DNA from 2 places in the Petralouisia sp. genome. Region 1 is predicted to be linked to the other one. Evidence: riboswitches for the same ligand, from Rfam matches in the RefSeq annotation. Region 1 holds a riboswitch; the other holds the start of a gene.
The links. A riboswitch is a leader RNA that binds a small molecule or an ion and turns the genes downstream of it on or off. The one in region 1 is predicted to bind FMN.
Positions count from the first base shown of each region.

Region 1 (22,867 bases):
CAAAACAGCGGTAAATTCTGCTCGGAATGCGGAAAGCCTCAGCCGAAGCAGACCGGAGCCTGGACCTGCAGCTGCGGCCATGTGAATACCGGCAGATTTTGCTCCGAATGCGGTGCACAGAAGCCTGCGCCGGCCGGAACATGGACTTGTGCCTGCGGTGCGGTTAATGAAGGCAAGTTCTGCTCGGAGTGTGGAAAACCGGCCGGAATGGCAGGACAATAATTTCCATATCGTGAATGTTAGTTTTTATCAGAATAAGGAGAAGATAAATGGCAGTTGTCAGCTACAAATGTCCGAACTGTGACGGCGAACTGGTATTTCATCCAAGAACGCAGAAGTACAAGTGCGAATACTGTGCTTCTGCGTTTTCTCAGGAAGAAATCAACCGGCTGCAGCCAAAAGCAGAAGGGGAAAATCAAGAAAACAACCATGCATTGCAAGAGGAGAATCAGGCAAACCCCCATGATCCGATGGGAGAAAATCAGGAGAACGTCCATGCTCCCCGGGAGGAAGCAGGCAGTATCTATCACTGTCCAAGCTGCGGCGCGGAAATTGTCACAGAGGAAACCACAGCCGCATCCTTCTGTTATTATTGCCATAATCCGGTGATTTTATCGGGAAGGGTGTCGGGAGAATTTCTGCCGGATAAAATCATACCCTTTGCCATCGACCGGAAACAGGCGGTGGAAAAATTTCTGGATTATGTCCATCATAAGAAATTTGTGCCCAGGGCGTTTTTTCATAAGAGCCAGATTGAGAAAATTTCCGGTGTGTATTTTCCTTACTGGATGGCAGATATGGATCTGGAAGGAGCGCTGCAGGCGGAAGGCAGGAATGTGCGGGTATGGCGCAGCGGCGATACGGAATATACGGAAACCAAAGTTTACCGGGTGGAGCGGGAAGGCGAAATCCATTTAGAGGATATTACCAGAAATGCCTTAAAGAAAGCAAACGGAACACTGGCCCAGGGGATTCTGCCCTATGATGTGAGCCATATCCAGGAGTTTCAGATGAGTTATTTATCCGGATTTTTAGCAGAAAAACGGGATATGGAACGGGCAGAACTGGAAAACGGCGTGAAGGGGGAAGCAGAAGCATACGGAAAGCAGCTTCTTCGGGAAACGGTGAAAGGCTACCATTCCGTATCAGTGAAAAACTGCCGCCTGAACTGCAGCAGGGAGCATTGGGATTATGTAATGCTTCCGGTGTGGACTGTCACCTATCAGGGCAGGGACGGCAAAATGTATTACTATTCCATGAACGGGCAGAACGGGAAAGTATGCGGAGAACTTCCGGTAGATTATAAAAAGGTGTGGACCGTCAGCGGGCTTGTGTCCCTGATCGTATTTGTTCTTGGACTGGTGGGAGGTTTTCTGATATGAGGAATAAAATACATAAATTATGGCTTTTATTGCTGCTGTTATGCTGCCTGCTGAACCCTGAACTCTCCCTGCAGGCCCAGGAAAAACAACAGCTGCCGGAAACGAATGTCCAGCTTTTTGACGATGCCGGTCTTTTGACACAGGAAGAATCGGAAGAGATTACCCAGCAGCTTGCCGGGCTGGAAAAGACCACCGGATGGGATATGATGGCCTATACCGCCGGGGATGCCGGGGGCCTGGATGCCACGGCATATGCAGAAACTTTTTTTGATGAGCATACCGTCTCAGATAACGGGATTATCTGCGGAATTGATATGGATAACCGGGAAATTGTAATCCGGGCGTTCGGAGAAGGACAGTTTTACATCACCGATGACAGGACAGAGCGGGTTTTGGACGCGGGATATGACGATGTAAGCCGGGAACAGTATGGAAACGCCTTAACAGCCATGCTGAAGGAGGTCAGCCGTGCCGTTTTGGAAGAAAATCCAGAACAAAATTATCTTCAGGAGGAAGATACCGGCAAAGTAACCAGTTATCGGCAGGCACACCGGGGCATCAGCAGACTGGAGATTCTGATTGCGGGGATTGCGGCCCTTGCAGCAGGCGGAATTACTGCAGGCGGGATTATCGGCGCATACCGCTTCAAATCCGGCAGTTATCAATACCCCATTGAGAAAAACGGAAGCGTCCGTCTTGAGAAAAAAGAAGATCATTTTGTCAACCAGTTTGTCACCCACAGACATATCCAGCGGGAAAGCTCCGGCTCCGGCAGCGGCGGGAAAAGTACCGTGCACAAAGGGGCCGGCGGACGCAGCAGCAGCGGCGGCAGCAGAAAATTTTAAAAAGAGGTTGCATTTCAAAAATAAATATGCTAATATCTTCCCTGTGAGTACAGATGTATTCTGTAGACATACAAAAAGCACAGCAGCGAACCGGAGGAGAACATGGAAGAAAAGACAAAATATTTTGTTTTGAAGAAAAAAGCTGTTCCGGAAGTTTTGCTGAAAGTGGTGGAGGCAAAGAAACTTCTGGAATCAGAGCGGGCGGAATCGGTGCAGGAAGCCACAGACATGGTGGGCATCAGCCGCAGCTCTTTTTACAAGTATAAGGATGATATTTTTCCATTCCATGATAATGCCAGAGGCAAGACAATTACCATGGTGATTCAGATGGATGATGAACCGGGGCTGCTGTCCCGGGTGTTGGGGATTGTGGCGGATTTTCACGCAAATATCCTTACCATCCATCAGAGTATTCCGGTAAACGGGGTCGCATCTTTGACCCTGAGCGTGGACGTGCTGCCGGATACGAAAAATGTGTCCCAGATGGTGGAAAACATTGAGCAGCAGGAAGGGATTCATTATTTAAAAATATTGGCCAGAGAGTGACAGAATGGAGGAAGTTATGATAAAGATTGCAATTTTAGGATACGGAACCATAGGCTCCGGCGTAGTGGAGGTTCTGCAGACCAATCAGGAGAGCATTGCCAGACGCGCAGGAGAGGAAATTGAAGTAAAATATATTCTGGATCTGAGGGATTTTCCGGGAGATCCCATGGAAGCAAAAGTAGTGCATGACTATAATATCATTGCCAAAGACCCGGAGGTGCAGGTGGTGGTGGAAGCCATGGGCGGCGTGGAGCCGGCCTATACCTTTGTAAAACAGGCGTTGCTGGCAGGGAAAAGCGTGACCACCTCCAATAAAGCATTGGTGGCAAAACACGGCGCAGAACTGATTGCCATTGCCAGGGAACAGAACATTAATTTCCTGTTTGAAGCAAGCGTGGGCGGCGGGATTCCCATTATCCGTCCGCTGAATTCTTCCCTGACTGCAGATGAAATTGAAGAAATTACAGGAATTTTAAACGGAACTACCAACTATATGCTCAGCAAAATGTCCTTTGAAGGACTGGAATTTGAGGATGTGTTAAAAGACGCCCAGTCCAGAGGATACGCGGAGGCAGATCCCACTGCGGACATTGAGGGCTATGACGCATGCAGGAAGATTGCAATTCTCACTTCCCTGGTATGCGGACAGCAGGTGGATTTTGAAGAGATTTATACCGAAGGCATTACCAGAATCACAGCCGCAGACATCCGTTATGCCAAAGCCATGGGCAGGGTTATCAAGCTTCTGGCAACCAGCAGAAAGACGCCGGAAGGATACTGCGCGATGGTTGCTCCGTTTCTTTTGTCGAAAGAACATCCTCTTTACAATGTCAACGACGTGTTTAATGCTATTTTTGTCCATGGAAATGTACTGGGAGACGCCATGTTTTACGGAAGCGGCGCAGGAAAGCTTCCCACAGCCAGCGCAGTAGTGGCAGACATTGTGGATATCGCCAAACATCGGAACAAAAATATTCTGATCTCCTGGAGCTCCCGGAAAATGGATTTGGTTGACTATAAGAAAGCAGAGAGCCGGTTTTTTGTGAGAACCCAGGAACCGAAAGAGGCGGTGGAGAAACAGTTTGGCCCGGTGGAATGGATAGAGGCAGAAGGAATGGCCGGCGAGCAGGGATTTTTGACAGAAGTTATGACGGAAGAAGAATATGAAGAGAAAGCCCGGGGACTTAAGAACATTTTACAGAGAATCCGCGTAGTTTAGAATAGAGAGGGAGATTATGAAATATGTGATTGTGCTTGGGGATGGAATGGCAGACCGTCCTCTGGAAGAGTTACAGGGAATGACACCCTTGGAATATGCCAAAACGCCTGTTATGGATCAGCTTGCGGCGGCGGGAGAGATTGGAACGGTGCACACCATTCCCGATGGAATGTCGCCGGGAAGCGATACGGCTAATCTGTCTGTACTGGGGTATGATCCGAAAATTTATTACTCCGGCCGTTCTCCCCTGGAGGCTTTAAGCATCGGCGTGGATATGAAAAAAGACGACGTATCTCTGCGCTGTAATCTGGTCACGCTGTCGGAGGAAGAGGAACATTACGAGGACAGGAAGATTCTGGATCACAGCTCCGATGAAATATCCACAGAGGATGCAGCAGTGCTGCTGGAGGCGGTGAAAAAGGAGCTGGAGACAGAAAATTATCATTTTTACACAGGCACCAGTTACCGCCATCTTCTCATTTGGGAAAAAGGCTCTGTGATAAACCTGGTTCAGCCCCACGACGTACTGGGACAGACCGTTGGCCAGCATTTGCCAAAGGATGATATTCTGCGGGAAATGATGAAGAAAAGCTATGAGATTCTGGTCAGCCATCCCATCAATCTGGAGCGGAAGAAGCAGGGGCTTCGGCCGGCCAATTCCTGTTGGTTCTGGGGAGCCGGCACCAGGCCGTCCCTGTCCTCTTTTGAAGAAAAAACAGGACTGAAAGGCGCCATGGTGTCAGCCGTGGATTTATTAAAGGGAATCGCCGTAGGCGCATCCATGAAAAATATTTCCGTTCCGGGCGCAACCGGCGGGCTTCACACCAATTATGAGGGCAAGGCCAAGGCTGCCGTGGAAGCCCTGACCAGAGAAAACTGTGATTTCGTGTATGTGCATGTGGAAGCGCCGGATGAAATGGGGCATCAGGGCAGCATTGAGAAAAAAGTGCAGGCCATCCAGTTTTTGGATGAGCGGGTGATTGGGCCCATCAAACAGGGATTGGAAGAGGCGGAAGAAGCGTTCCGGATGCTGATTATGCCGGATCATCCCACGCCCATCTGTATCCGCACTCATACCGGAGACGATGTGCCTTATCTTTTATATGACAGCAGCAGAATTCAGGAACATACATGGAAATACAATGAAAAAGAAGCGGCAGAAAGCAGCCATCATATTGCAAAAGGCTGTGAAATGATCGATTATCTCATTCAAAAATAGTTCAGGAGAACATTATGTTAATCGTAAAAAAATTCGGAGGCAGCTCCGTAGCAGATAAAGAACGGATTTACAATGTGGCAAAACGCTGCATTGAGGAATATCAGAAGGGAAATGATGTGGTGGTGGTATTGTCCGCCATGGGTAAAACCACGGATGGTTTGCTGGAGCTGGCAAGAGATATCTCCCCCAATCCTTCAAAACGGGAGATGGATATGCTTCTGGCCACCGGAGAGCAGACTTCTGCGGCTTTGATGTCCATGGCAATGGGAGCGTTGGGCGTGCCGTCCATTTCCCTGAATGCGTTTCAGGTGATGATGCAGACTTCCTCCCGGTACGGCAATGCCCGGTTTAAGAAAATTGACACCCAGCGCATCCGCCATGAACTGGAGAACCGCAGGATTGTCATTGTCACAGGATTTCAGGGTGTGAATAAATATGACGATCTTACCACGCTGGGCCGGGGCGGCTCAGATACCACAGCGGTGGCGCTTGCAGCAGTGCTCCACGCAGACGCCTGTGAGATTTACACGGATGTGGAGGGCGTTTACACTGCCGATCCCAGAATTGTGCCCAATGCCAAGAAGATTTCACAGATTACCTATGATGAAATGTTAGAATTGGCGACGCTGGGCGCAAAGGTCCTTCACAACCGCTCTGTGGAAATGGCAAAGAAATATGGTGTTCAGCTGGTAGTCCGTTCCAGCTTGAACAATGCCCAGGGAACCATCGTAAAGGAGGAGACAGACATGGAGAGTATGCTTGTCAGCGGAGTTGCAGTAGATAAAAATACAGCCAGAATCGCAGTGCTGGGGGTAAAGGACGTACCGGGAATTGCTTTTAAAATCTTTGATTTACTGGCTAAAAATAATATCAATGTGGATATCATTCTCCAGTCCATCGGAGGAGAAGGAACAAAAGATATTTCTTTTACGGTAGCCAGAGAGGATGCCGAAGAGACGGTTGCTGTTTTAAAGGAGCATAAAAACCGGATTACGGCAAGAGAAATTGAAGTGAATGACAAAGTGGCAAAAGTATCCATTGTAGGCGCCGGCATGCAGTCCAATCCCGGCGTTGCATCCAGAATGTTTGAGGCTTTGTATAACGTAGGCATTAATATCCGCATGATAGCCACCTCAGAAATCCGCATTACCGTCCTGATCAATGAAGAAGATGTGGATAAGGCAATGCGGGCGGTGCACGACCAGTTTATTGAGGATTAGAGTGTGTTTGAAAAATGCTCTGGAAGGCATTACAGCTGAATTCCTTTCAGCAAATCAATATGCCAAAAAAGCAGCAGCGCATTTTTTATGATAAAGTTCACAGCGACAATTATGAGGGCGGCCCACACATAGCCGTCCTTGTATTTCATTCCGATTTTTAATTTGTGCCTGGTCAGCCGCTCTATGGTCTGGCTGATCAGAAACCAGCCTCCCGTGAAAGCAGTGTACAGCACCAGGGGATGACAAAGAAAAGAGGTTAGAAAATCTCCTCTCAAAAGGGCTGAGACAGCCCTTGTTCCGCCGCAGCCGGGGCAGTAGATGCCAAGGAGGGTCTGCACGGCGCAGGGAAGCAGCAGTTTTTGGAAGGGAACGGGAAACAGACGCAGCAGAAGCAGTAAGACGCCTGCAGCGGCCAGCAATGCCCATCCCGTATAAAACAGAGCAGTTTCTTCTTTTTCTTGTTGTCTCATAGCACGATCCTTACGATATATGTTATAACAGAGTGACATTTATTTTACCTGTAATGCAGTATAATCTCTTTTTTACTGTTTGTCAAAATGAAAAAAATATGATATAGTGATTATGTGTATAGAAGAGATGGAATAAAATATATCAGAAAAGCGAGGTGTCTGTGATGGTAGGAGCAATCGGCGGAGGAAACAGCTACAGCAATTATGGGAATTATACCGGAATGTACGGAAATGCAGAGGAACGGGTCCGTCAGGGAAACCAGAACCAGGAGAAAACCCCGGGAGTCCGGGAAAGCAAAGACGGTTCAGTGAAAGAGATATCCAAGGATAAGGAACGCTGCCAGACCTGTGCAAAGCGCAAATATCAGGATGGTTCCAATGAGAATGTGTCGTTTAAATCGGCAGCCCATATCTCTCCGGAAGCGGCGGGCAGCGCAGTGCGGGCTCACGAGGGGGAACATGTGTCCAATGCCTATAACAAGGCGGCCCAGGAGGACGGCAAAGTAGTTTCCGCATCAGTCAGCATTCACACATCTGTCTGCCCGGAATGCGGAAAAACCTATGTGTCCGGCGGAACCACCTCCACCAGAATCAAATACCCGGCTGATCCTTATGAGCAGAGTAAAAAAACCCTTGGAGCAGAAGAAGCCAAAGGGAAAAATATTAATTATGCAGCATAAAATTGTCAAATGAAAGTTCAGGAGGAATGACTTATGGAAAAACGAAAATTATCAGCGAAGATTGTTATGATATGCTGTCTGGCATTGATTGGGATTCTGGCCGTTCCAAACACTGCTTACGCTAAGAAAATCACCAGTGACAGTCAGGTGAAAAGACTGGCAAAGAAAGAGGTAAAAGGCGCGGTCATTATAGAGATAGACAGAGATTACGAAAAAGGTAATCTGGTCTATGAAGTAAAACTGATGAAAGGAACCAAAGAATATGATCTGACCTACCGGGCTTCCGATGGAAAGCTGATAGAATATGATATGGAAGAACTGCGGGTAAAGCCCAGTTCCAAGAAAATCATCAGCAAAAGCAAATGCAAAAGACTGGCAAAGAAAAAGGTAAAAGGCGGGCAGATCATCAGCATTCGGCTGAAATTTGACGATGGAATTGAAGAATATAAGGTTAAGATGCAGAAAGGAAGCAAAAAGTACGAATTAGAGTACCATGCCCGCACCGGCAAATTAATCGGCTATCAGTGGAAGTTAAACCTGAAAACAAAACCAGGCCACAGCGGCTATATAGGAGTGGAAAAAGCGAAGCAGATTGCCCTTGCGGAAGTTCCGGGAGCGACTGTTGTCAAAGCAGAGTTTGATAACGACGACGGAGTGCCGGTTTATGAAGTGGAACTGGTGAAAGACGCCTGGGAGTATGAATTTAAGATTCATGCTAAGACAGGTCAGATCTTAGAACGGGATCAGGACAGCATTTACGATTAGGCAGAGACAATATTTATGTTAGATATGGAGTGTAAGAAATGAATCGTACATCGGCAGAATTAAAGAGACTGGCAAGGGAGAAGCTGACAGGACACTGGGGGCTGATCATCGGGGCAACGCTTCTGCTTGGCCTGATGATGTTTGCAGTATTAATTCCTTTTTATGTGCTGTTTTTTATCAGCAGAGGAGGGATAGTGCAGTTTTTGGCATATATGGCGGCAACAATGATTGTCAGTATTGTGTCCGTGATTATGCAGTGCGGAATCAGCAGAATGCAGCTTGGGTTTGCTAGAAATCAGGATACCGGGATTGGTATGATGTTCGGAGAATTTGCCAGAAGGCCGGAACGTTATATCCTTGGTGTTTTGATGCTGATAGGAATGGAGTTGCTCTGCTTTCTGCCGGCAAGCGTATGTTGGTCAGTGGCGGTTATGCAGAACGCGTTCCTGGCGTCCGGGATTGCAGCAGTGCTTTATATAGCGGGACTGGCAGTGGGCCTGCTGTTGGCATTCCGATATGAACTGGCATTTTTGTTGCTGGTGGATCATTCCCAGATGGGGGCGATAGAGGCATTTCGGGAAAGCTCCCGGCTGATGGATGGAAATAAGGGACGTTTGCTGTACATTTATCTCAGTTATATTGGATGGAGTATTTTGGGCATACTTTCCTGCGGAATCGGTACGCTCTGGATTTCACCCTATATGAACCAGACTGTGATTAGCTTTTATCTGGATGTGACAGGAGAATTAGACAGGGTGCAGAAAGCGGAGCCTGATGTTCCGCTTCCCGAGAGCCAATACTGATGGAGAAGTGAGGCTCTGCCTGTCAGATTTCAAATCTCAGAGGATACAGTGCTTCACTGCATTCAGAAATAACTGATATTCTTTGATAGAGTTGTTATTTCCATTGCGGAGATCAAATTTTCTGGAAATATCCCGTGCTTCTGTGCCGTAGTATTCTGCCAGAGCCTCAATGCGGTAGCAGCCGTCCGGCTGATAATAGGGCAGTTTAGAAGGTAGGCGGAGCCGGACATTTTTCTTGCCCAGTTTTAAAAGGGCCCGCATCATAATCTCAGCGCCGGTGCAGAACTCCATTTTATCAAGAGGCGTGTAAGTCAAAGACTGATAAGGGGCTTCCTCCTTAAAAAAACTCCAGGCGGCCTGCAGGTCAGTCAGCACCAGGTAAACAATAGAATCAGCGAAATAGCAGGAATGCATCCGTTGTTTTTTACGGATGCGTTCCATTTTTTTGAAATAAGGCTCCGCGTGTTTCGTATCATGAAGCCGTACGGCATAATGATATACAAGCCTTCCGTACTGAAAAATAAGGGAATATTCATCATAGTACCTGGTTTCCAACAGTTTTCCGGCTTTCAGCAAATTGTCAAGATCGCCGTACCAACAGGCCATCTCCCCTTCAAATGCCACAGTTTCCGCATCCCGCAAATGATGGGAGCGGTTCATAAGCCGGAATTCATGAAGGCTGTGCATGGCTTTTTCTTTGTCCCCTGCTGCCCGGTACAATCTTGCAGAGGCCATATGATAGACGAAAAGGGAATAGCCGTGGGTCAGGCAGAAAGATTTATATTTTTTAAGGTATTGTTCCATATCTGAGACAGAGATCTGATAAAAGAAATCTGCACAGTCCAGCACCCGTGAAAAAATGTGATTGACGGCTTCCGCTGCGGTGCAGGAACAGAAGGCAGGCATTTGAATCTCGGGATGGGATTCAAAGAACTCCAGAATCTCCGGAAAAATCACATACAGATACAGCAGATAATTGTCATCGCAGGAACAGGCATAATCATAGCGGAAAAACATCATATAACTATAGTCGTTTGCCAGATCTGCTTCCTGAATTGCCTGGCGGATTGCAGACAACCTGGCTTCTCCCGGCTCAAACTCCTGATATTCTTCCATAAGCTTTTGAGGATTGTACATTGCAGCTTCCTCCTTTCCAAACAGGAATATCAGTTTCAGACAGCAGGCGAAAGCTGATATTCCCAAAAAGTTACAGTAATAATTCGGAAACAGAAATAAAATTACAGCATATCAAAGTCATAAGAGCTGGAAGAATCGGGATATCCCAATTCCTGCATTAACTCCTCAATATAATTCAGATAGCCCTCCAATCCTCCGAACTGTGTCAGGATTGTAAGGAAAGAATAAATCAGAAAGAGAATGCCGCAGATAATGGCAATTATGCCCAGAACCAGTCCGGCCTTGGCATATCCGTTGGTGTGCATTTCCCCGCCCCGGGACAGCAGGGCAAAAATAATTGCCAGGGAGCCGAAGATAATGGCCGGATATACGCAGCAGCTCATAACAAGGCCGAGAATACCCATAACCATTGCGGCCACAGACATGCCGGCAGAGCGCATTTCTATATAAGATTTATTTGATTCGTAATCCATAAAAAACCTCCTTGCTATTCTTTTTTTACTGTGTTTTATTGTAGCATGTGTACTGAAAAAATACAATAAAAAGAATTTTGCCGGCTGCCTGCAGAGTTCTTGATTTTTTTCAGAATATGAGATAAACTTTTCCATAGCCTGGAGCGTGTTTGAAAAAAGAGAAATGAGATAAGGAGATTACTCAATGGATATTATTGTAAAATTAGCAGAAGAACTGAGCATTCAAAAACAGCAGGCAGAGGCTGCAGTAAAGCTGATTGACGAGGGAAATACAATCCCCTTTATTTCCAGATACCGGAAGGAAGCCACTGGAGCATTGAACGATGAAGTTCTGCGGAATCTCTATGAGCGGCTGACCTATCTGCGGAATTTAGAAGAGAAAAAAGAGCAGGTATTGTCCTCCATTGGAGAGCAGGGCAAATTGACAGAGGAACTGAAACAGCAGATACTTTCTGCAGAAACTCTGGTGGCAGTGGAAGATTTGTACCGTCCCTACCGGCCCAAACGGCGGACCAGAGCCACCATTGCCAAGGAAAAAGGATTAGAGCCTCTGGCAAATATTATTTTGCTGCAGATGACAGAGAAATCCCTGGAGGCAGAAGCGGAAGCCTTTGTGGATTCAGAGAAAGGCGTGGATACACCCGGGGAAGCCATTGCGGGAGCCATGGATATTCTGGCGGAAAATATTTCAGACGAAGCGGATTATCGGAAATACATCCGGGATTTGACCATGCGTGTCGGAAAAATCACTTCTGCGGCAAAAGCTCCGGAAGCAGAGTCCGTATATGAAATGTACTATGATTTTGAAGAAGGACTGGCAAAACTGGCGGGACACAGGATTCTGGCCCTGAACCGGGGAGAGGCGGAAAAAATTCTTACCGTGAAAGTGGAAGCCCCCACAGAACAGATTTTACAATACCTGGAAAAGAAAACCATTACCAGAGACAATCCCAATACATCTTTGGCCTTAAAAGCTGCGGCAGAGGACAGCTATAAACGTCTGATTGCACCGGCCATTGAGCGGGAAATCCGAAATGAGCTGACCGAACGGGCCCAGGACGGCGCCATTCGGGTATTCGGCAAAAATTTAGAACAGCTTCTGATGCAGCCGCCCATTGCCGGAAAAGTGGTGCTGGGCTGGGACCCCGCTTTCCGTACCGGATGCAAACTGGCCGTGGTGGATTCCACCGGAAAAGTGCTTGACACCACAGTCATTTACCCCACGGCTCCTCAGAATAAAGTGGAGGAATCTAAGGCGGTTTTGAAAAAACTGATTCAGAAATATGGAATTTCCCTGATTTCCGTGGGAAACGGAACAGCTTCCCGGGAATCAGAGATGATCATTGTTGATTTGCTGAAAGAAATTCCTGCGCCCGTTCAGTATGTCATTGTAAACGAAGCAGGGGCCTCTGTGTATTCTGCAAGCAAACTGGCTACAGAAGAATTTCCCAATTTTGACGTGGGGCAGAGAAGCGCGGCTTCCATTGCAAGGCGGCTGCAGGACCCGTTGGCGGAACTGGTGAAAATCGATCCCAAATCCATCGGGGTGGGACAGTATCAGCATGACATGAATCAGAAGAAATTAAGCGACGCTTTAGGCGGCGTTGTGGAGGACTGTGTGAACAAGGTAGGCGTGGATCTGAACACGGCTTCCGCCTCCCTGTTAGAGTATATTTCCGGCATTACAAAAGTCATTGCCAAAAATATCGTAACATACCGGGAAGAAAACGGCAGATTTCTCACCCGCGCCCAGCTTTTGAAGGTGGCAAAGCTGGGGCCAAAGGCATATGAACAGTGCGCAGGATTTATGCGGATCTCCGACGGGAAAAATCCCCTGGACGGCACCAGCGTCCATCCGGAAAGCTATGATGCAACCCTGAAGCTGTTGGACAAACTGGGTTATCAGCCGGAAGATATCCGTGAGGGCAGACTGGCAAGGATCTCCAAGAAGATATCTAATTATAAGAAACTGGCAGCGGAGCTGGAAATCGGGGAAATGACGCTTCAGGATATTGTTAAGGAACTGGAAAAACCGGCAAGAGATCCCAGGGACGACATGCCCAAGCCCATTCTGCGCAGCGATGTACTGGAAATGAAAGACCTGACTCCGGGCATGATTTTAAAAGGAACTGTGCGTAATGTGATTGATTTTGGGGCTTTTGTGGATATCGGCGTCCATCAGGACGGACTGGTACATATTTCCCAGATGACGGAGCGCTATATCAAGCACCCGCTGGAGGCGGTCAGCGTAGGGGATATTGTGGAGGTGAAAGTGATGAGCGTGGATTTGCAGAAAAAGCGGATTCAGCTCACCATGAAAATCTGACATTTTGAAAAATATGCCTGTTGACAGATGAAACAGGCAGGAGTAGAATAGAACCATAAATTAAATAGTGTTCTTCAGGGCAGGGTGACTTTTCCCGCAGAATGATATTTACAGAATTCTGGAGAAAGGAATTCCCGACCGACGGTGATACCCCAAGAGGGCAAGTCCGTGAGCCGCATGGCATGATTTGGTGAGAATCCAAAACCGACAGTACAGTCTGGATGGGAGAAGAAAGCGTTTTTATTAATGTGCGTATTTTATATGCCCTGGATCTCTGGATTCAGGGCATTTTTATAATTCTGAAGACACGAAAATATGAAAATAAAGGAGTGTTTTATCATGAGTACAAGGAACACAGCAGCAGGAAAACAAGGCGGCCAGAGGGATATCTGGAAAATGACCATGACAGCTATGCTGTCAGCCATTGCATTTCTTTTAATGTTTCTGGAATTTTCCGTTCCCATTATGCCGGCCTTTATCAAGATGGATTTGTCAGAGCTTCCGGCATTGATCGGGGCCTTTGCCATGGGGCCGGTCAGCGGGGCAATGATTTGCCTGATTAAGAATCTGCTTCATCTGTTTATGACCACCACCGGAGGAGTGGGGGAACTGTCCAACTTTGTTCTGGGGGCCGTGTTTGTGGTTCCGGCAGGTCTGATTTATCAGAAATGGAAGGGCAGAAAAAGCGCTGTTGCAGGCGCTTTGGCCGGAGCCGTACTGATGGCGTTTTTCAGTATTTTCTCCAACTATTTTATCGTATATCCCGTATATTATAACTTTATGCCGGAGGAAACCATATTGGCTGCTTATCAGATGATAGTTCCGGGCATGAAAAATATGTTGCAGTGCCTGATTCTGTTCAACACGCCTTTTACCTTTGTAAAGGGGGTGTTCAGCGTAGTGATTACCGTGTTGGTCTATAAACCCCTGTCTCCTTTCCTGAAAGGAAATTACAGAGACGCCAGAAGGGTGCAGAAGAATACGAGTACATCGAATAATTAATAACTGCCAGTTTCATTTGTCTATACTTCCGATAGCACAGCAGCAAGGATTTCAGGAGAAAAAATATGCAGCAGAATCAGGAATCAGAAAATTATAAACGTCAAAATCAGACACCGGAAGACTACATGCGCCAGGCATTGCAGCTTGCCCGCAAAGGGGAGGGAACGGTGTCTCCCAATCCCATGGTGGGCTGCGTAGCGGTGAAGCATGGAACTGTCATTGCCGCAGGTTACCATGAGCAATACGGCGGTTTTCACGCAGAGCGCAACGCTTTGTTAAACTGCACAGAGGATGCGGAAGGGGCAGAGCTGTACGTGACTCTGGAGCCCTGCTGTCATTACGGAAAGACGCCGCCCTGTACAGAAATTATAATCGAAAAGAAGATAAAGAAGGTCTATGTGGGCTGTCTGGATTCCAATCCAAAAGTGGCAGGAAAAGGCGTCAGGATATTGCAGGAACATGGAATTACAGTGGAAACCGGCATTTTAGAGCAGGAATGCAGAGAACTGAATGAAGTGTTTTTCCATTATATGGAGACGTCTATGCCTTTTCTGGCAATGAAATATGCCATGACTCTGGACGGAAAAATTGCCTGTGAAACAGGAGATTCCAAATGGATAACAGGAGAAGCGTCCAGAAATTATGTTCAATGTCTGCGGAACCGTTACCGGGGAATTATGGCTGGGATCGGAACGGTCCTTGCGGACGACCCTATGCTGAATTGCAGGATGGAGGGCGGCCGGAACCCGGTACGGATTATCTGTGATTCCAGACTGCGGATTCCTTTGGACAGCCAGATTGTAAAGACAGCCTCTGAGATAGAAACCATTGTAGCCTGGAGCCCGGACAGAGCCCTTATCTGGAGAAGCCGGGGAGATGAAGAATACAGGTGCGGACAGACCTCTGGAAACCCGGTATGGGACAGCGGAGAATGGTTGGGAGAAAGCAAAATATTAGAAGAAAAGAAACAGCTTTTGGAGCACAACGGCGTGATGCTTCTGGAGGTTCCCGCAGCAGAAACTGGAGAACTGAATCTTTCCCATTTGATGCGGCAGCTGGGAGAACGGGGCATCGACAGCATTTTGTTAGAAGGCGGCGGAACGCTCAATGCTTCCGCCCTGAAAGAGAATCTGGTGCAGCGCGTCTATGCCTTTATCGCCCCCAAGCTGGTGGCTGGGGCGAAAGCCAAATCCCCCGTTGAGGGCGCCGGCATTTCCCGGATGAAGGAGGCAGTCAGGCTGAAGGATGTGGAGGTGGCCAGATATGGGGAGGACTTATGCATGACGGGCAGAGTATGCTTTGATGCATAAGAAAATGTTCAAATAAAACAGCACAGTTTTTTCGGAAATCAGGAAAAATTCTGTGCAGATGGGAGGAAGATTTGTTTACCGGAATCATAGAAGAAACAGGGGAACTCTGGGAGGTTAAGAAAGAAACCCTTTCCGCCAGAATAAAAATCCGCTGCAGCAAGGTTTTGGAGGGAACGAAAATCGGTGACAGCATTGCCGTCAACGGAATCTGCCTTACGGTAACTTCCCTTGCAAAAGATGGATTTACAGCAGATGTAATGGCAGAAACCATGCGCCGCAGCAGCCTGTCAGAGCTGAAAATTCCCGGAACCGTGAATCTGGAGCGGGCCATGGCGGCAGACGGAAGATTCGGCGGCCACATCGTATCCGGCCATATTGACGGCACAGGAACCATTACAGGAATCCGGCAGGAAGAAAATGCAGTCTGGTACACCATTGCCGCAGAACCAAAGCTGCTTCGCTGCATTGTAGAAAAAGGCTCCGTCGCTTTAGACGGCATCAGCCTGACCGTGGCAAAAGTGACGGCAGAGGATTTTCAGGTATCCGTGATTCCCCATACCCGCCAGGAAACGGCGCTGCCGGAAAAACGGTCCGGAAGCGTTATCAATATCGAATGCGATGTTATTGGAAAATATGTGGAAAAACTTCTCACAGGGCCGAGGCCGGAGGAGAAGGAATCACACCTTACAGAAGGTTTTTTGATGGAACACGGATTTTTATAAAAAAGGCTGCCGCATTAAGAAATTCAGAAAGGAAGAAATGAAATGAGCAAGAAAATGGATTCTATTCCACAGGCAATTGAAGATATCAGACAGGGAAAAATCATTATGGTCATTGATGACCCGGACAGAGAAAACGAAGGAGACTTTATCTGCGCTACGGAATTTGCCACGCCGGAAAATATTAATTTCATGGCAACCCATGGAAAAGGCTTAATCTGTATGCCCATGAGCAGAGAATTATGTCAGAAGCTTGGTTTGAAACAGATGGTGGAGCAGAATACGGACAACCATCAGACGGCATTTACCGTATCCATTGACGGCATAAATACAGACACAGGAATTTCCGCCTTTGAGCGTTCCGAAACAGCTTTGGCAGCCGTAAAAGACGATGCAAAGCCAGAGGATTTCCGCAGGCCGGGCCATATGTTTCCGCTGGAATCCAGAGAAGGAGGCGTTTTAAAACGCACCGGCCACACAGAGGCAACGGTGGATTTGGCAATTCTGGCCGGATTAAAGCCCAGCGGACTTTGCTGTGAGATTATGCGGGAAGACGGAACCATGATGCGTACCACAGAACTGTTGGAGCTGGCAGAAAAGTTCCAGATGACGGTTATTACCATTGCGGATCTGGTACGTTACCGGATGGAGATTGACAGTCTGGTCCGTCAGGAGGCCCATGCCAAACTTCCCACAAAATACGGAGAATTTGAAATCTACGGCTATGTAAACAAATTAAATGGAGAACACCATGTGGCTCTGGTAATGGGAGATGTTGCAGACGGAACGCCGGTGCTGTGCCGGGTTCATTCCGAATGCCTTACCGGAGATGTGTTCGGCTCCGGCCGCTGCGACTGCGGAGAACAGCTGGACGCAGCCATGAAAGCCATTGCAGAAGAAGGCCGGGGAATTCTTCTGTATATGCGCCAGGAAGGCCGCGGAATCGGCTTGATCAACAAGCTGAAAGCCTATGAACTGCAGGAAAGGGGCCTTGACACCGTGGAAGCCAACGTGGAACTGGGCTTTGCGCCGGATCTGCGGGATTACGGAATCGGAGCCCAGATTCTCCATGATTTAGGCGCCGAAAAACTTCGTCTGCTTACCAACAATCCCAAGAAAATCACCGGACTTTCCGGCTACGGCATTTCCATCGAAGAGCGGGTGCCGATCCAGATGCCGGCCAAGCACACAGACGTATTTTATCTGAAAACCAAACAGAGCAAAATGCAGCATATGACCAATTACTAACAGATTTAAACATAGAAAAGAGGAGAAAGTTATGCGAGTATTAGAAGGAAACGTAGTTGCAAACGGAACAAAAGTCGGAATTGTGGCTTCCAGGTTCAATGAATTTATTGTGTCCAAGCTGATAGGCGGCGCCCAGGACGCCCTGATCCGCCATGGCGTCAGAGACGATGATATTACTCTGGCATGGGTGCCGGGAGCCTTTGAGATTCCCCTGACCGCACAGAAGATGGCGGAAACCGGCAATTATGACGCGGTTATCTGTCTGGGAGCTGTTATCAAAGGCGCCACCACCCATTACGATTATGTATGCGCAGAAGTCAGCAAGGGCGTGGCAGCCGTAGGGTTAAAGACAGAAATTCCTGTGATTTTCGGCGTGGTCACCACCGATAATATTGAGCAGGCCATTGAACGGGCCGGAACCAAAGCCGGAAATAAAGGTTATGACGCGGCATGTACGGCAATTGAGATGGTGAATCTGATTCAGAATATGAAATAGAGGAAAAAGAAGGAGCTGTTGTGAAATTTTGTTTTACGGCAGCTTCAATCTGTTGACGGCATTCTCTTTCCTCTGTAAAATGATACTTGTACTGCTTATCCGAACATAGTATAATATGACGAAAGCAAAGAAAAGGAGCATACAAAATGTCAGTAGAATTTGATACAACCATCACAGAGAAGGACATGTACCAGTTTAACCTTTACCATGCCTATCACGGTTTTCAGGGCATTGTGGCAACCCTCGTGGGCGTCTGGGTACTGATTATGGCAGTGATCACCTTCGGAAAAGTAGAGATGATGTATACGCTGCTGTATCTGGTATTCGGCGTGGTATTTCTGGTTTATGTGCCGGTAAGCCTCAATCTGCGTTCCAAACAGCAGATCAGAAACTCCGAGATTTTGAAACAGGCCCTTCACTATAAAATTGACGACGCAGGAATCCATGTATCCCAGGGAGAAGAAACCGCGGAACTGGAATGGAAGCAGATTTATAAGATGGTATCTACCAGAAACAGCCTGCTCATCTACAGTAACCGTGTCAATGCCTATGTGATTCCCCGGGAAGCCGTTGGAGGAAAATATGAGGAGGTAGTGGGCCTTGCCGTCAATCATTTGGAAGGCTACCGCCTGAAGCTGAATCCCTTTCACATTTAAGGGGATATTTTCTGCGTACCGAAATACAAATTGTTTCATGCAGTACGAAAAGCAGAAGGAAATAGAGGTTAGAACATGCTGAATACAGAAACATTTTCCCCGGAAGAGACTTTTCAACTGGGACAAAAAATAGGAGAACAGGCCAAACCAGGAGAATTATATACCTTAATCGGAGACCTTGGCGTCGGCAAAACCGTACTGACCCAGGGCATAGCCAGAGGGCTCGGAATCGAAGAGCCAATCAGCAGTCCCACATTTACCATTGTGCAGGTTTATGAAGAAGGAAGAATGCCCTTCTATCATTTTGATGTTTACCGGATCGGCGATGTGGAAGAAATGGAAGAAATCGGATATGAAGATTATTTTTACGGACAGGGAATCACTATGATTGAGTGGGCCAATCTGATTGAAGAAATCCTTCCAAACCACTATCGGGAAATCCGGATAGAAAAAGATTTGGAACAGGGATTTGACTATCGCAGAATTACGGTAAGAGAGGTAACAAAATGAAAATATTAGGACTGGACAGCTCCGGCCTGGTGGCCGGTGTGGCTGTTGTGGAGAAAGACAATCTGTTGGCAGAATATACCGTAAATTATAAGAAAACTCACTCTCAGACATTACTTCCCATGTTAGATGCAATTGCCAAAATGATCGATCTGGATTTGGATTCCATAGATGCAATCGCTGTTGCAGGCGGTCCGGGCTCATTTACAGGGCTTCGAATCGGTTCCGCCACTGCCAAGGGTCTGGGCCTTGCTCTGCAGAAACCCCTGATTCAGATTCCAACCGTAGACGGTCTTGCCTATAACCTCTGGGGCTGCAGGGATATGGTATGTCCTTTGATGGACGCCAGAAGAAACCAGACCTACACCGGATTATATGAATTTACAGCAGACCGTATGGAGACGCTGAAATCCCAGTGCGCTGTGGGAATTGATGAAATTGTGGAGGAAATCAATCGCCGGAGCCGTCCGGTTGTGTTTTTGGGAGACGGCGTGCCGGTATTTCGGCCGTATCTGGAAGAAAACTGCCAGGTGCCATATTCCTTTGCCCCGGCCCATCTGAACAAACAGCGCGCAGCTTCCGTGGCAACTTTGGCCTGCAGGTATTACCGGGAAGGAAAGACGCAGCCTGCAGCGGCCCACAGCCCGGATTATCTGCGTTTATCCCAGGCAGAACGGGAGCGTCAGGCAAAAGAGCGGCAGGAGGAAAAATGACGGAATTAGAATTTGGAGAACTGGAGGTTGGGGACATTCCCGCAGTTGCTGAACTGGAGCAGCAGCTTTTTTCATGCCCCTGGTCTGAACAGGCATTTTTAGAGACCTTCCATCAGGATACATTGTTTGTCACAGCCCGAACCGGCCATGAGATCGCTGGGTACTGCGGAATGTACTGTTATGCCGGAGGAGAAGGGGAAATTACCAATGTGGCTGTAGCGCCCCGTTGCCAGAATCAGGGAATCGGCCGCAGAATGCTGACTTATCTGTTGAAGCAGGCCCGCAGCCGGGGAATGGTTCGGATTATTTTAGAGGTGCGCGTTTCTAATGAGAACGCCATTCATTTATACGAAAAATTAGGATTCAAAAACTGCGGAATCCGAAAGAATTTATACGAACTGCCCAGAGAGGACGGTATGATTATGGTTCTGGAATGACAGCCAGACATTTGCCGGATGCGCCCGGGAAGAATGGCTGTAATTTCCTCTTTCCAATCCGGGGGTCTTTTCGCTATAATAAAATATGAGAAAATGTCTGTTTTAGACTGGAAAACATACTTACGCGGGCTATATCCATCACGGCCTGTAAAAAGCGAAAAGCAGGGAGGACAAGAGATGAAAACAAAAGACAGGAAAATTATCTGCAATTGCTGTGGAAAAACTCTTTGGGAGGGCGCCGGAATTCCCAGGGAAGAATTTCTCCATGTAGAAAAAGAGTGGGGATATTTTTCAGGAAAAGACGGGGAAATTCAGGAATTTGACATTTGCGAGGCCTGTTACGATCAATGGGTGAAAAGTTTTCAGATTCCGGTGCGGACGATAGAAATCACAGAACTGGTTTAAACAGGACAGAATTTGAGAGGAAATAGTATGTTGGATGTATGTTTGTTGGGAACGGCAGGAATGATGCCGCTGCCTTACCGCTGGCTGACTGCGCTGATGACCCGCTATAATGGCAGCAGCCTTCTGATTGACTGCGGCGAGGGCACGCAGATCGCCATGAAAGAGAAAGGATGGAGCGCAAAGCCCATTGATACCATATGCTTTACCCATTACCATGCCGATCACATCAGCGGCCTGCCGGGACTTTTGCTCACGATGGGCAATGCGGAGCGGACAAAACCGCTGACGATGATAGGGCCGAAAGGCTTAGAACGGGTGGTAAATGCGCTGAAGGTCATTGCGCCGGAGCTGCCCTTTGAAATCCGTTTTGTGGAACTGTCGCAGCCGGTGGAGCATTTAGAAGAGCAGGGATATCATATCACCGCATTCCGTGTCAACCATAATATTACCTGTTATGGATATACCATAGAAATCCCCAGAGCCGGCGAATTTCAGGTGGAGCAAGCCAAGAATCTGGGCATTCCAATGAAGTTCTGGAGCAGGCTGCAAAAAGGGGAAACCATTCAGCAGGAAGGAAAGGTCTATACCCCGGAACTGGTGTTGGGGCCGCCCAGAAAAGGCATTAAGCTGACCTATTGCACAGATACCAGGCCGGTGGCAGCTATTACGGAAAATGCCAGAAATGCCGATTTATTAATCATAGAGGGAATGTATGCAGAAAAGGAAAAAGCAGCGAAGGCCAGGCAGTATAAGCATATGACCTTTTATGAGGCGGCAGAAATTGCCAGGGATGCAGAGGCTTCTGAAATGTGGCTGACCCATTTCAGCCCTTCGCTGGTGCATGCAGAGGACTATATGGAAGAAGTGCGCAGCATTTATCCAGCGGCGAAACTGGGCAAAGACGGGAAAACGGCAGAACTGGATTTTGCGTGAATTACCGGCCGAAAATGCTGCTGATTGGCGAGGAGGGATTTTTATGAAAAAAAATGGCGTGAAATCAACCATAATTATTGTGGTTTGCGCAGCATTATGTCTGGGATATTATTATTACCTGACCCAGAAGGACAGCGGAAAAGAACCAACACTGTCAGATGTGGAGCTGATAATTTCCAAGGATTTGGAACGTTCGTATCCCAAGACAGCAAGAGAAGTGGTGAAGTTTTATAACCAGATTCTGGAGTGCTACTACAGCGAAAATTATACACAGGAACAGTTGGGAAAAATGACGGCCCAGGCCAGAATTTTAATGGATGATGAACTGCAGGAAATCAACCCGCAGGATCTCTATTTAGAAGCGGTAAAAGCAGACATTTCCAGCTATAAAGAAGAAAAAAAGCAGGTTTCCAATATCACTATGGAGAGCAGCAAAGAAGTGGAATATAAGACGAAAAACGGCAAAGATTATGCTTATGTGGATGTGGCTTATTTTCTGAAAAGCAAAAATAAAAAAGAAAAATCAGGACGCGTCAGCCAGACATATATTCTTCGGAAAGACGAGGACAGCAATTGGCGGATACTGGGATTTTATCAGGAGTAAATTAAAATGACAGGAGAGAAACAGAAGAATGCGGTGATTCTGGCAATTGAAAGTTCCTGTGACGAGACAGCGGCCGCAGTAGTAAGGAACGGGAGAGAGGTATTGTCCAATATTATTTCTTCCCAGATTGATCTGCACACGCTGTACGGGGGTGTAGTGCCGGAAATTGCATCCAGAAAACATATCGAAAGAATCAATCAGGTAATTGAAGAATCGCTGTCAGAAGCAGGAATGTCTTTAGAGGACATGGACGCTGTTGCCGTTACCTATGGTCCGGGACTGGTAGGTGCGCTGCTGGTAGGGGTGGCAGAGGCCAAAGCCATCGCTTATGGGGCAGGGAAGCCATTGATCGGAGTGCATCATATCGAAGGGCATATCAGCGCCAACTATATTGAAAACAAAGAATTAAAGCCGCCCTTTTTATGTCTGGTTGTATCCGGCGGCCATACCCATCTGGTAAAAGTAAAGGATTACGGCGTTTATGAGATTCTGGGAAGAACCAGAGATGATGCGGCAGGAGAGGCTTTCGACAAAGTGGCCCGCGCCATTGGTTTGGGCTATCCCGGCGGTCCTAAAATTGAAAAAGCTGCCAGGCAGGGAGATCCCCGGGCGATTGCGTTTCCCAGGGCAAAAGTGGCAGATCATCCCTATGATTTCAGTTTTAGCGGAGTGAAGTCAGCAGTGCTTAATTATATTAATGGGTGCCGTATGAAAAATATCCCCATTGTGGAAGCGGATATCGCAGCATCCTT
Region 1 covers NZ_JBQIOP010000042.1:1,143-24,009, reverse strand. Annotated here, with positions in the region: gene ACTO17_RS14985 (SPFH domain-containing protein) at 1-222, shown strand, start outside; gene ACTO17_RS14980 (TFIIB-type zinc ribbon-containing protein) at 270-1,382, shown strand; gene ACTO17_RS14975 (TPM domain-containing protein) at 1,379-2,227, shown strand; gene ACTO17_RS14970 (ACT domain-containing protein) at 2,330-2,773, shown strand; gene ACTO17_RS14965 (homoserine dehydrogenase) at 2,790-3,992, shown strand; gene ACTO17_RS14960 (cofactor-independent phosphoglycerate mutase) at 4,009-5,211, shown strand; gene ACTO17_RS14955 (aspartate kinase) at 5,226-6,431, shown strand; gene ACTO17_RS14950 (DUF2752 domain-containing protein) at 6,461-6,901, opposite strand; gene ACTO17_RS14945 (hypothetical protein) at 7,066-7,581, shown strand; gene ACTO17_RS14940 (PepSY domain-containing protein) at 7,615-8,346, shown strand; gene ACTO17_RS14935 (DUF975 family protein) at 8,385-9,149, shown strand; gene ACTO17_RS14930 (hypothetical protein) at 9,186-10,286, opposite strand; gene ACTO17_RS14925 (DUF4190 domain-containing protein) at 10,388-10,759, opposite strand; gene ACTO17_RS14920 (Tex family protein) at 10,944-13,085, shown strand; FMN riboswitch at 13,152-13,322, shown strand; gene ACTO17_RS14915 (ECF transporter S component) at 13,425-14,087, shown strand; gene ribD (bifunctional diaminohydroxyphosphoribosylaminopyrimidine deaminase/5-amino-6-(5-phosphoribosylamino)uracil reductase RibD) at 14,153-15,397, shown strand; gene ribE (riboflavin synthase) at 15,469-16,119, shown strand; gene ACTO17_RS14900 (bifunctional 3,4-dihydroxy-2-butanone-4-phosphate synthase/GTP cyclohydrolase II) at 16,162-17,364, shown strand; gene ribH (6,7-dimethyl-8-ribityllumazine synthase) at 17,396-17,860, shown strand; gene ACTO17_RS14890 (YcxB family protein) at 18,007-18,516, shown strand; gene tsaE (tRNA (adenosine(37)-N6)-threonylcarbamoyltransferase complex ATPase subunit type 1 TsaE) at 18,592-19,026, shown strand; gene tsaB (tRNA (adenosine(37)-N6)-threonylcarbamoyltransferase complex dimerization subunit type 1 TsaB) at 19,023-19,736, shown strand; gene rimI (ribosomal protein S18-alanine N-acetyltransferase) at 19,733-20,173, shown strand; gene ACTO17_RS14870 (hypothetical protein) at 20,351-20,578, shown strand; gene ACTO17_RS14865 (ribonuclease Z) at 20,606-21,511, shown strand; gene ACTO17_RS14860 (DUF6715 family protein) at 21,555-22,115, shown strand; gene tsaD (tRNA (adenosine(37)-N6)-threonylcarbamoyltransferase complex transferase subunit TsaD) at 22,122-22,867, shown strand, end outside.

Region 2 (6,547 bases), on a different contig from region 1:
TCGGTATCAGCTCCGTCGAGATCTTCATATCCTTCTGCTCCGAGATCATCCTCCGTACCACATCCTCATTATCATACGTCTTCTGATGGCACGACTTCGAACACTGCCACAGCCCATAATCCCCCTGGGTATAAAACAGCCACTTCTTATCAAATCCCGCTTTCTGGAACTGGTGGTCTACATTCGTTGTCAGCACAAAATAGTCCTTGTCCTTAACCACCTCATGCAAGTTCGGATAGACCGGTTCCAGGGCATCCACATAGCGGTTATAATAAATATGCCTGCTCCACCATGCCCAGTATTCCTCCAGATCAGGGTACGGATAAAACCCTCCAGAATACATGTCCCAGATATGGTATTTCGCTATAAAATCCCCAAAATACTTTTCAAATCGCTCCCCGGAATAAGTAAGCCCCGCCGATGTCGATAAACCGGAACCTGCGCCTATCACAACAGCATCCGCCTCTTTTACCGCCTCTGCAAGCCTTCCTATCCCCTCAGAGTAATCTTCCGTAGATCTCTTTGTCCAAATCCTTGAAAACATTAAAAACCACCTTCTTTACACTTGTTTCCTGCGCCATAAATTCCTTAACCGTGCTTACCGCGATCTGCGCTGCCCTGTCATTCGGGAAGTGGAACTCCCCGGTAGAGATACAGCAGAACGCCACACTATCCAGGCCGTTTTCCGCCGCCAACTCCAGGCAGGAACGGTAACACCCTGCCAATAGTTCACAGTCTGTCTTTGTGGGAGTACCGCTGATAATCGGCCCCACCGTATGCAGGATATACCTACATGGAAGGTTATAGGCTTTCGTTATTTTAGCCTTCCCCGTTTCTTCCTCATGCCCCTGCATCCGCATCATTTCCGCACAATCCATGCGGAGCTGTATCCTGCTGAAAGAATGAATGCAGTTATCAATACATCTGTGGTTTGGCACATAACATCCCGTCATGCCGCTGTTTGCGGCATTCACAATCGCGTCACAGCGCAGTGTGGTGATATCCCCCTGCCAGAGGTAGATGCCTTCCGCCACCGGCCTTAAGCCGTCCAATTCCGTGATCCCTTTCACAGCCGTTTCCGCCTGCAGGTATTCATCCTGCACCTTGAGAAACTCCCTGCCAATCCGACCGGGAAGCCGGACATTCATCAAGCCCCGGAGAAGCTGCCTTTGCTCCTCCTCCCCTGCCGGAATCTCCACATCCCGGTACTGTACATTTTCCTGCAGCAGTTCCCGTATCAAAAACTTCCTCCGTTCACCCTGATCCATTCCTAACTCCTTTTCTCGATAACCTGCTTCGGGCAGATTTCCGCGCACCGTCCACAATGAAGACAGCGGTTCTGGTCAATCACCACAGGTTTACCCGATATGTCGATACACTTCTGCGGACAGACATAATAACACAATTTGCATCCGATACAGCCCTGGCCTGCAAAATATCCCGTCTGCTTTGCCTCTGTATCCCCGATTACAAAGCCGTCCCTGACCACATGGGATGGGGCGCTGATATCAAAATATTCCCCATTGGCCTCATACACTCAGAATACCTCCAATGCCGCGCACGTATCGTCCTGATAAATTTCCTTCATATATACATTTTTCTCAAAAATCTCATCAGGCCTCTCCGAACCGATATTTTTCACTTTCCCCCGCAGGGAGACAGATGCCTTACCTTTCGTTGCGGAAACCGCAATAAACTGCTGCTCCATGATCTGCCTGTAAAATTCCTTCCCTTTGGCCGTCAAAAAATATACGCCCCTATCATCCCAGAGCATCATATCAATCACGCGGGTCTGGGGATGGCCGTCCGCCCCTATGGTAGCCACTGTTGCGGAATGAAACTCCTCCACCAGTTTTTTCAGATACACTTTGCTTTCCATAATTCAATGCACCCCCTTCAATACCGGCGTAAGCCTTTTATAAACCACCATTGTAAAAATCCCAATCACCAGCCCTTTCAGTACATTGAATAGAAGGACGTTAAACAGTACCACGTCCAGCTTCGTCCTGATAAAAGGGATAAAAGCCCTAAAAGAAGCGATCACCTGGTCAAGCGGCATGAATACCTCGAACATGGGAAGCAGGATAAAATAATTTGCAGCCGCCGCAGCAATCCCCATAATAGAACTGCCCGCTATGCAGGAAACCCATGCCGTCTTCTTCGTTTCATGAAATCTATAGATAAAGCCCGCCGCCCACACATAAGAAGCCCCTATCAGGAAATTTGCCAGCTCCCCAACACCTCCCGTTGAAGTAGATAGCAGCTGCAACCCATTTTTTACAAGCCCAATCATGATGCCGGAAACCGGCCCAAAAGCAAACGCCCCTATAAGCGCCGGGAAATCCGACAGTTCCATCCGGGCAAATGCCGGGGACAGCGGGACAGGAAATTCCAAAAAAGCCAAAATATACGAAACTGCCGCAAGCATGGCAGTCATGGTAACTGCCCTTGCATGATAGCGATCCACTTTTATATCTGTTTTTCTCTTTAAAATGATTGTCTTATTCATAAATCTCCTATGAGATATGATCTGGATTAAGAGCCCTTTCAAAACAGCCCTTGTCATATCTTCTTCCATCCGGACTGTTGCGGGGAACCATCCGCCGGATGGCTCCCTGCATACCTTTACAGTAACCGTCGGTTACGGAATTCCACCGTATCAGCCGTTCGCCAGGTCGCAGACTATACTGCCGGTCAGGAATTTCACCCTGCCCCGAAGATATATCTTATCCCGCATTAAAATTCATACGGGGGATTGCCGGAAAAATCGGCAATCACACCATGGGGATCTTCAAGGTAGAATACTTTAAAAATCGGATTGTCCGCAGTCTGGTACTGCCCTTTGACAATCGGGTTATTCATGCAGCCTTCCTTGACGGCCATATTATTCTCAAACACGGCTTTGCCCGCCAAGCGAATCCACGCATACTCAGGGGAAGAAACAGACACCTCAACCTCCGGGTTTGCCTGCATATCCTTATATACATCCTTCGTATTGTTGGTGCAGAACCACAGCTTCCCGTCCTGCAGGGAGCAGAACATGAACGGGCGGCACTTTGCCTTGCCGTCACGGCCAACAGTCGCCAGATACTGAACCGGGTTTGCCTGTAAAAATTCCACTACTTTTTTCATTTTGAGATACCTCCATGCTTTATAATAATTTTATTTGGTAACAGTTGAACAACGCCTGGCCTATTTCCGAACCACGCTGATCCGCTCCTGGATATGGCTGCCTTTTATAATCTCATCCACCATGGCAATGGCATAATCCGCATAGCTGATGACGCTCTCGCCCTTTTCATTCAGCGTCAGTTCTTCTCCGCCAAGAATGTACTCGCCGCTGCGCTCACCTTCCGCCTGGAAATCCCCCGCAGGGCTTATGTAAGTCCACTTCACATCGTTTCTCTGCCGAAGTTCGGAAAGAGCCTTTGCCATTGCAGCCGCAAGCGGCTTGAACATATCCGGGAAATCCGGGCCATCGGCAACGCAGGCCGTATGCTCCGTATTCACATACAGGCTTCCTACACCGCCAACCACCAACAAACGGATATCTGTACCGGACAGCGCGTCACACAGAACTTTCAGGGATGAACTATGCAGCGGGAGTGTATCTTCCGTCCATGCGCCAAACGCATCAACCACCACATCAAAGCCTCTCAGGTCTTCCGCTGTGATATCCAGCACATCCCTGCTTATGGACTGGGATGCTACTGATCTATTTTCCCCCCCGTACAACTGCCGTAACGTCAAGCCCACGTTGTACCGCTTCCTTTGTAATCAACTGTCCTGCCTTCCCATTTGCACACACTACCGCAATCTTCATAATAAATACCTGCCTTTTGTAATTTATTTGTTGTAAATACATTTGTTACAACTAGACATTAACACAGGTTTATTGTAATATCAATAGTTACAACAAAATTTTTCAAAAAAAATTTTGAGGCTTTGAAAAAGTGCTCCAAAGCCCCAAATTCCAATTTCTTTCAACCAATTAATCCCTTTGTATCCCGCCTGATATCTTCCAGGGTGACGGAAGACAACTCGGTCTCCATAGCCTTTTGCACCCGCATCAGCTTATCATCCAAAACTGCATGGATATTCCTTCCCACTGGACAATCTGTATTTGGATTCTCGTGAAAGTGAAACAATTCTCCGTTTTCAACACATTCAACCGCATTGTAGATATCAAGAAAAGAAATCTCACTTAAAGGCTTAGGGATTGAAGCCCCGCCGGAACCCCTGGCCACCTCCACAAGCCCTGCCGCCTTTAATTGCCCCAGTATCTTACGGACAATCACCGGATTCACATTCGTGCTTCCTGCCAGAAAATCGCTTGTTACCTTATAATCATCTTTGAATACATCTATGCAGGCAAAAATATGGACTGCCAAAGTAAATCTGCTTGAAATCTGCATTGAATAACACCTCTCTTTCCTTCCTGATATTTTATCCCCTTTTTGTTGTAATGTCAATAATTACAATAAAATATAATTCCAGCAAAGAAATTTGTATGCATCTACCTTTAACAGTTGCTTTCACATCAAAAATGCGTAAGCTGTCACTCACAGAATTAAAACATAATTTTAAGGAGGCACCAAATGCTTAATATATCCGAAATCGTAAAGAAAACCGAAGAAATGTTTGACCTATTCAATCAGCACTTTTACAGCAATAAATTAACCCGCCCGGCCATTACCGTATCTCCGGACGGCGGGCGCGGCGCATACGGCTGGTGCAGTATCCATGAAATCTGGAACGCAGACAACGAACTTTACCGGGAAATCAACCTTTGCGACGAATATCTCGACCGCCCCATTACAGAAATAGCCGCCACGCTTCTCTATGAAATGAGCCATCTATATAATCTGCAGCATGATATCCAGGACGTAAGCAACAACGGCTATTACCACAATATGAAATTCAAAGCCACTGCCGAGGCCCACGGCCTGCATATTGAGAAACATCCCAAATATGGCTGGACGGTTACGACCCTGGCTCCGGAAGCCGAAGCATGGATCATATCCGCCCTGTGAGATACCGGCATCCATGCCAGTCGCCTGCAGACAACCGGAAGCTCCAAAGGCGGGCGCAAAAAATCCATCAACCGAAGCATCAAATATATTTGCCCCTGCTGCGGCACCATCATCCGGGCAACCCGCGAGGTCAATGTAACCTGCGAGACTGCGGAGAACCTTTTGAAAAGGCATGATACCCAAATAGAACCGGCCAGCCAATATCCTTACGGCTGGCCGGTTCTGGCATTTTTATATTTTTGAAAAAGAAAAATTTCTTTGAAAAAAGGCTTGCTTTCACACCAAAAATGTATAAGCTGTCACTCACAAGGCAAGAAGCCAATACAAAAAATCAAAATAAGAAAGGCGGACAACATTATGAAGACAGGAAGAATTACAGCAAAATTGAGGGACGCGGTTCCAGTATGCCTTATGGTAGAAAGCAAGGAAGTAAAACGGTACAAGAATATCGAACTGCCGGACAGCATCAAAGAGGTTGAACTTCTCGACTTCCATTTCAACGTACCTGCGGACGGCAAGATCACTTTTGAAATCCATTACGCATCCGGTGTACTTCCGGAGACATTCCCGGAGCCGAGGGCAAAAGTAACCCGCGCAGAAAAGGCAGCCGCCAAAGCGCAGAAGAAAGCCGTGCAGGAAGAAGCAGACGATACCCCGGCACCAGAAGAAACGGCACTGGCCATTATCCCGGAAGAACCTCCGATACTGAAAGCGGCAGAGCCGGAGGAAGCCACAGCGGAACCGGAAACCGCAGAGGATACGGCAGAGCAGGCAGCCGAAAAACCCGAACCGGCAGAGGAGGCCGAAGCCAATCAGGAAGCCAGCACCATGGAAATCAGCTACAATGTAACCGGCCCCCGCCGCAAAGAGCTGGCAACCGCAGTAGGCGACTTCATCGGAACGGCTCCGGTATATCAGAAAGCCCCCACATACGCTTTCGCAATCGACAGCTACATCATTGACCGTAACGGCAAACTCAGCGGCGAGAAGAACGAAGAATTGACAGAGGCACTTGCAGGACAGGGCTTCACCGCAGCATAAGAAAAAATACCAGCCCTGCTCCGGCGGGGTTTTTGGTGCATACAAATTTTCCAAGACAATTCCGTATATGAGAATTTCAGAAGTCGGCACAGATCATAGAAAAAAATGAAATCCAAGAAAGCCCGCAGAATAAGGCTTTTTCAAGACTTGCATAAAAATAGCCCTCCGAAACGGAAGGCTTATTTTGTATTAAAGTTTGTCCTTTTAGACATTAAATAATTATAAATCAATTTTCTATCTTCGTCAAATTATTTCTTCAAACATTTTATGGTGCAACACTTTAGATTTTTGAAAAATAACACTCATATTATATCCACATCTATAATAAATTAGCTTTAAGAATTTCAAACTGCTGAGCGTCTAATTTCGTTTTATCAAGAATATGTAAATGAATCTCAATATCAGTAGCATAAAAATTTCTTGGTGTTCTATTTAAATATGCTTTTAATGCTGCAAACTCTATCAATAAATAT
Region 2 covers NZ_JBQIOP010000084.1:795-7,341, forward strand. Annotated here, with positions in the region: gene ACTO17_RS19135 (SIR2 family NAD-dependent protein deacylase) at 1-544, opposite strand, end outside; gene ACTO17_RS19140 (protein-ADP-ribose hydrolase) at 498-1,268, opposite strand; gene ACTO17_RS19145 (ferredoxin family protein) at 1,271-1,537, opposite strand; gene ACTO17_RS19150 (pyridoxamine 5'-phosphate oxidase family protein) at 1,538-1,879, opposite strand; gene ACTO17_RS19155 (ECF transporter S component) at 1,883-2,509, opposite strand; FMN riboswitch at 2,563-2,725, opposite strand; gene ACTO17_RS19160 (pyridoxamine 5'-phosphate oxidase family protein) at 2,737-3,132, opposite strand; gene ACTO17_RS19165 (NAD(P)-dependent oxidoreductase) at 3,193-3,756, opposite strand; gene ACTO17_RS19170 (Rrf2 family transcriptional regulator) at 3,984-4,415, opposite strand; gene ACTO17_RS19175 (SprT-like domain-containing protein) at 4,599-5,033, shown strand; gene ACTO17_RS19180 (hypothetical protein) at 5,391-6,074, shown strand.
Region 2: it holds a riboswitch for FMN, as region 1 does, so the genes downstream of both, ACTO17_RS19155 (ECF transporter S component) here and ACTO17_RS14915 (ECF transporter S component) in region 1, are expected to answer to the same signal.